Regions from separate parts of the Pseudofrankia sp. DC12 genome, predicted to be linked through region 2. Evidence: riboswitches for the same ligand, from Rfam matches in the RefSeq annotation. Region 2 holds a riboswitch; the other holds the start of a gene.
The links. A riboswitch is a leader RNA that binds a small molecule or an ion and turns the genes downstream of it on or off. The one in region 2 is predicted to bind S-adenosylmethionine.
Positions count from the first base shown of each region.

Region 1: it holds a riboswitch for S-adenosylmethionine, as region 2 does, so the genes downstream of both, thrC (threonine synthase) here and FRADC12_RS10875 (DUF3293 domain-containing protein) in region 2, are expected to answer to the same signal.

Region 1 covers NZ_KQ031391.1:3,209,345-3,212,684, reverse strand. The annotation lists gene thrC (threonine synthase) at 403-1,686, opposite strand; SAM riboswitch class I at 1,944-2,032, opposite strand; gene FRADC12_RS12710 (HAD family hydrolase) at 2,355-3,176, shown strand.
Region 2 covers NZ_KQ031391.1:2,750,930-2,754,269, reverse strand. The annotation lists gene FRADC12_RS10880 (hypothetical protein) at 1-668, opposite strand, end outside; gene FRADC12_RS10875 (DUF3293 domain-containing protein) at 661-1,755, opposite strand; SAM riboswitch class IV at 1,807-1,917, opposite strand; gene FRADC12_RS28320 (PASTA domain-containing protein) at 2,158-3,340, opposite strand, start outside.

The DNA.
Region 1 (3,340 bases), 460 kb from region 2:
ATAGGAACTGCATTGTTATGGACCGTTGCGCTCCGCACAACCGGGAATGGCACGTCAGAGACACAACGCCCTGTCTTTTGTGACCGGCCTCCCAAGTTCGACGGTTGAGTAGCCAGCCGTCGCCACGCCCGCAGTGCAGGGGCTGGGGTCGACAGGCGCGCTCGAGTTGCCGAACGCGGTGTGGCACGTCTACAGCGCCGACGACCGGTGCTCGACGGCGGTGACCAGGACGCGCGAAATCGAGCCGGTTGCGGGTGCGTCTGGCGGCCAGCCTGCGGCGATCAGACGTTCAAAGCAGGTCCAACCACGATCGGCCCTGTTTGGGGCTGACCAGAGTCGACCGTCCTTCCGGCCTCGTGGGTGGTGTCGCATCGTGACCGCACGAGGCCAGAAGGTGGGGTCTCAGTCGTCGCCCAGGCCCGCGGCCTCGAAGGCGCTCAGGGTCGGGGGGATCGTCGCGGTGGGGAGGGCGATGCCGACGAGGGGGTCGAGGGTCTTCAGACCGTCGCCGGTGTTGTAGATGACGGTCTCGGCGTCGGGGTCGAGGAGGCCCTCGCGCAGCTGGCGGCGCAGGTTCGCCACGGTCACGCCGCCGGCGGTCTCGCCGAAGATGCCCTCGGTGCGGGCGAGCAGGCGCATGCCCTCGATGATCTCGTCGTCGGTGACGTCCGTGATCGCGCCGCCGGTGCGGCGGGCGACGTCGAGGGCGTACGGGCCGTCGGCCGGGTTGCCGATCGAGAGCGACTTGGCGATCGTCGACGGGCGGACGGGGGAGACCGTGTCGACGCCGCGCTCGAACGCCGCCGCGACCGGGTTGCAGCCGGCGGCCTGGGCGCCGAAGACCTTGTACGGCGTCGGCTCGACCAGGCCGAGCTTGCCCAGCTCGCGGAACGCCTTGTCGACCTTGGTCAGCAGCGAGCCGGACGCGATCGGGATGACCACCTGCGCCGGCAGCCGCCAGCCGAGCTGCTCGGCGACCTCGTAGCCGAGCGTCTTGGAGCCCTCCGCGTAGAACGGGCGGACGTTGACGTTGACGAACGCCCACTCGTACTCGTCGGCGAGCTGGCTGCACAGCTTGTTGACGTCGTCGTAGTTGCCCTTGATCGCGACCAGGGTGCCGCCGTAGACGGCGGTGGAGACGGTCTTGCCGTCCTCCAGGTCGTGCGGGACCAGGACGATGGAGCGCAGGCCCGCGTGGGCGGCGTGCGCGGCGACCGAATGCGCCAGGTTGCCGGTGGACGCGCAGGCGACGGTGGTGAAGCCCAGGTCACGGGCGGCGGAGAGCGCGACCGAGACGACCCTGTCCTTGAACGAATGGGTGGGGTTCGCGCTGTCATCCTTGACCCAGAGGGTCTTCATTCCCAGCTCGGCGGCCAGCCGTGGCGCCGGCCGCAGCGGGGTGAAGCCGGCACCGAGGGATACCCGGCGGGCCGGGTCGTGGCCGGCGGGCAGCAGGCCGACGTAGCGCCACAGGTTCTTCGGCCCGGCCTCGATGGATGCGCGAGTTACCCGGCGCAGCCGGTCCTCGTCATAGGCGATCTCCAGCGGTGCGAAGCACTCAAAACAGACGTGCTGCGGGCCAAGCGGGTAGATCGCGCCGCAGTGGCGACAGGAAAGCGAGACGGCGGGGTTCACGTCATCGGTGGTCGAGCCCGTCTGGGCAGCGCGCTCCGGCGCGAGAGTCATCGCGGATCTCCTCATCTTTCCCGGGGCCGACGATGGCACCTCGGGTCGGAATTGGCACCTGCCGCGGGGAGCACTGCCGTAGACCGCGCCCACGGGTGGGCCGCGCCTAGGAGATGACCGCCTGACCGAGTGGTCAGAAGCACCTGACGTGCTCGGTCAGAGCACCTGACCGGGTGGTCAGAAGCACCTAGGTCGCGCGAAGCGCGACACCGGGGGTCCGGGGGTCGCCCCCCGGGCAGGCATCGCGGCAAAGGCGAAGCTGATCCCGGAGGGATCAGCGAGCAGGCTCGTCCGCTCGGTTGCCGGGGCTTCATTGGGCCGTTCCCTCTGCCCCTCTGGATGAGCCATGTTCAGTTGTGTGTCCGTACTGTAGACCGCCGCCACCCTTCAGCGCATCGTCCTTTTGGGCGCAGGGGTGTGATGCGGATTGCGTCCCATCGCACGTCCCGGTCGCGGCCGTTCATGCTGACGACGGCGGGGCGGGCCGGGCGTCGACCGACCGGGAGCCCCGCGGGGGAGACCTCCGACCCGGCCGGGAGGGTCCCCAGCTCCCGAGGCCGGGCGGGAGAAAGACTTAGGGCTGCCGGAAGGTTGCAGGGACCAGGCCGGGAACCGCGCGACGGATGAGCTGATCGCGTGGAACCCGGCCGCCGGGAGGAGCCGCGCGCGTGAGCATCCGTGTCGTCTACACCGATCTCGACGGAACCATGGTCGGCCCGAAGGGCTCGTTCTTCGTCGCCGAGGACGGGTCGCACACCCTCGAGGCGGCGCAGGCGCTCGTCGGCCTGCATGCCGCCGGTCTGACGCTCGTGCTGGTCAGCGGCCGGACCAGGCCGCAGCTGGTCGAGGCGGCGGCGATCTTCGGAGCCGACGGCTTCATCGGCGAGCTCGGCGCGATTGTCGGCTGGGACCACGGCTGGCAGAGCGAGATCCTGCGCGGCGCGATGCCGGCCGGCTACGCCCAGGTGCCCGAGGAGCTGCTCCACAAGCTGATCGCCGCCAATCCGGGCCGGCTGGAGTTGCACACTCCGTGGCACACAGGCCGCGAGCTCGACGTGATGCTGCGCGGCAAGATCGACGTTCCGACCGTCGATGCCTGGCTGCGCGATAACGGCTTCGACTGGCTCTCGATGCGTGACAACGGGCTGATCGCCCCCCAGCACATGCCGGACCTGGGCGTGAACCCGCACGTCTACCACCTGGTGCCCGAGGGGGTCGGCAAGGGTGAGGCGGTTGCCTGGGACCTCAGGCGGCGCGGCATCGACCCGGCGGACGCGATCGCGATCGGCGACTCCGCGAGCGACCTGACGATGGCCCGGTACGTCGGGCGGATGCACCTGGTCGCCAACGCCCTGCGGCACCCGGACATCCCCACCCTGCTGACCGCCTACGACAACGTCGTCGTCGAGAAGGAGGCGGTCACCCTTGGCTGGGCCAGCGCCGTGCGCGCCGCCGTCGCCGGCCGGGCGCCGCTGGCGGCCACCTCCTGACGGGCCGTCGGCGGCCCGTGGCGTCGACCGTTGTCGATGTTGCCGCGCGGTGTCTGACGGGCCGCAACCAGGTGGCGCGCGCCTGGAGATTTCGCGCGACCGATCGGCGCCGACCTGGTCATCTGACCCGGTCTTGAGGTCTACTCTGCCCTGTGTGCCAAACC
Region 2 (3,340 bases):
TCGTCCTCGTCCTCATCGTCGCCGGCCTGGTCGAGCCGGCCGACGACGAACGAGCACGACAGGTAAAGGGCGTCCGGCCCGACGTCGGTGGCCTCGTCCGCGAAGGATTCCAGGGCCAGCGGGCTGGGCTGGGCGAGCTCGGCCGGCCGGGCCCCGGGCGCGGGCTCGGCGTGCGCCTCGAGGTGTTTCTCGGCGGCGGTGGATGCCTCGGCGCCCGAGCCTGCCTCGACGTCTTCGCCCGCCGGCTCCACCCGTACCGCCGGCTCGGTCGGGTCGTCTGCCAGGCTGGCGCGATCGGCCGGCCCGTCGTCCTCGTCCTCGTCGTCGTCGTCCGGGTCGGGGCGGTCCGGGATGGCCGGCCAGGGTCCTGCGATCCAGCGGTTCAGGGTGATCTCGGCGTTCAGCCGCTGGCAGAGGGCCCGCGCGCGGGCCGGATCGCCGATCGTCGAGACCGGCGTGGTGACCCGCAGTACGGCGACGGCCGACGCCCCGTCGGGGACCGGGAGCAGCTCCAGCAACGTCCCGAGCTCGCTGTGGCGCCAGAGCAGCCCGGTGCCGTCCGGGCCACGCCCGATCCACTCCTCCTCGGCGCCGAGCTGGCTGAGCAGGTGGGTCCGCAGGTCGGCGGCGAGCGGAAGGCCGGTATTGAAGGCGACCGCGTCACTCACCGTTACCGCCGTGGGAGGCGGGAAGGTCGTGTGGGTCTGGCGTGGCGCCCCCGGCCGCCGGGTCGGCCTTGCGCGGCGCCGGCGCGCCGCCGGCAGCCGGACCACCCGAGCCGTCCGTCCCGGTCTCGGCGGCCGGGCCACCGGTGACCATGGGGGTGTCGGTGGTGGCGGTCGTGTCGGTGGCGGTGCCCGCCGCCGGCGTCGCGGCGGTGAGCTCTCGCGCCCGGGCGATCGCCGCGGTCTCCGCCTCTTCGGCAGCCAGCGCCCGGACCGCGTCCGCCACGAGGATCTCGTGCGCGTCGCTGACCGGACCGGTCTCCTCGTCCGCGGGCCGTGCCTCGTCGGTCGACGGCAGGCCGTCGGCCGTCGCCGTCCGCACGTCGGTCGCGGCCCTGTCCGCCGCGGCGGCGGCCTCGGCGCGCCGGGCGGCGGCCGCCGGGTCCGGCAGCGGCTTGGTGAGCCGCGAGCTACGCCAGCCGAACTCGCGCGGTGCGACGAGCTCGTCGCACGGCACCACCGACCACGCCGTCGGGGTCCACTCGACGACGGCGTCCTGCTCGAACTCGGCGCCGAGCGCGCGCGCCCGTGCCCTGGTCAGGCCGGCGACGGCGATGCTCGTCTGCGCCTGGCGGCCGCCGCCGACCGCGGGCCACGAGGGCAGGCCGGTCGTGGCGACGCGGCCCGCAAGCGCGCGCTGGCGGTTGGCGTTCTCGTGCGGGCGCAGCCGGCGGGACCGCGGGTTGAAGGCGGTGAGCACGTGCACCCGCTCCACGCCGGGGAACGGGAACTCCCCGCTGGCGGTGCCGGCGGGCGCCGAGCGCACCACCACGGTGGTGTCCTCGACGCCGATCTTGACCTCGGCGCACGGGTAGTCGTCGAGGCGGCTCTCGAGATCGGTGGCGGCGCGCAGCCGGGTGAAGGCGTCGTCCAGCCGGGCCACCTCGGGCCGGCGGTGGTCCGGGTCGGAGGCCAGCAGCTCCCGGCGTCGGGAGAGGTAGGAACGGCAGATGGCCGCGACGGAGGTCTCCGGCTGGGCCCCGAGCAGGGCCAGCAGGTCAGCGCGGGTGGGGTTCGGGCGCTTGGACACGTCAACCTCCGGGGGCCTCGGTGGACCCCCGCGACCGTGCCCGGTTCGGGAGATCCGCGTTACCGCTACCAGTTGTCACCGGCGGCGATCAGGTCGTTCCTGGGGCACCTTGCGCGAAGGTTGCCGGACGGCGAGCCAGGCCTTGACGCAGTCCTCTTGACCACGAGCCAGGTTAGAACCTCCGTATACGTCTCGCAAGATTCAGCCGTCGGTGCCGAGGTCGCTACTGAATGCGTGACAATGCTACCGGCGGGAACCGACGATTCTGGTGCCGTCGCCGGACTCGCTCCTGGCAACCGCTCCCGGCGACCCCTGCCTGACGGACGGCAGCCGCCCGGTGAGTGGTCGCGCGCTGCCGCCTCGCGTTCGGTCGCCAGGCCCCGGGAAGGGCGCCGATCGGTGTCAGCCCGCCGCCGAGGCGGGCGGCGGTGACGATGTGGTCCCGGTCGGGGTGGGCGAGGCTGGTGGGGAGGGCGGACCCGTCGTAGGCGAGCCGCCGCCCGGCGGCGGGCCGGCGGCCTTGGCGACCACGAGCGTGACGGTACTCCCGCGCGCGATCATGGCGCCAGGAGTGGTCGTCTGCGACAGCACGGTCCCGACCGCGGCGCTGCTCGACTGCTGCGTCACGGCGGCGGTCAGGCCGTAGGAGGCGAGCAGCTGTTCGGCCTCGGCGCGCTGGCTACCCCTCGTGTCCGGCATCGCGACCTGCGCGCTGACCACCGTGATAGTCACCGTGGCCTGCACTGGCACCTTCGAGCCGGGCGCGGGGTCGACGGTCTCCACCAGCCCGGCGGTGATGGTCGACGGCCCGGAGTCCACCTTGATCGCGGCGACCAGCCCGGCCGTCTGCAGGGCGGCCTCGGCATCCGCCTGCGTCCGGCCGGCGACATCGGGAACCGCGGTCTCGCCCGGGCCGGTGGACACCGTCAGCGTGACCGTCGCGTTCTTGGCCGTCGTCGTGTTGGCGGGCGGATCGATGGCGGTCACCAGGCCGGCCGCATCCGGGGCGGCCGCGTAGGCGATCGCGACGTCGGTGAATCCGGCCCGGTGCAGGGCGTCCTGCGCGTCGTTCGTCGACAGCCCGATGACGTACGGCACGGTGGCCAGCGACTTCGTGCCGGCCGGTACGACCACCAGGATCGTGACGCTGGAACCCGGCGGAACCTCGGTGCCCGCGACCGGGAAGATCGCGGCCACATGACCGGCGCTGACGCTGGCCGGCCCGCTGATCGGGCGTACGACGACAGTCAGGCCCGCGTCCTGCAGGTTGGACCGGGCCGCGCTGTCGGCGAGCCCCACGACCTGGGGGATCTTGACGGAGTCCATGCCGGCCGAGACGACCAGCGTCACGGTGTCGGTCGGGTCGATCTCGATACCCTCGCCCGGCTGGACGCTGAGGATGGTGCCCTTCGGCTTGAGGTCAGGCTTCAGCTCGAACCGCCAGTGCGCGAAGCCGGCCGCGTGCAGCCGCGCCTCGGCCTCCTTGGCGGTGAGGCCCACGAGGTTGTCCGGGATCGTCAGCTGGGCGGCCAGGGCGGCATGGGCGGACCGGCCACCACTGTCCAGCGCCGCCGCGGCTGCCACA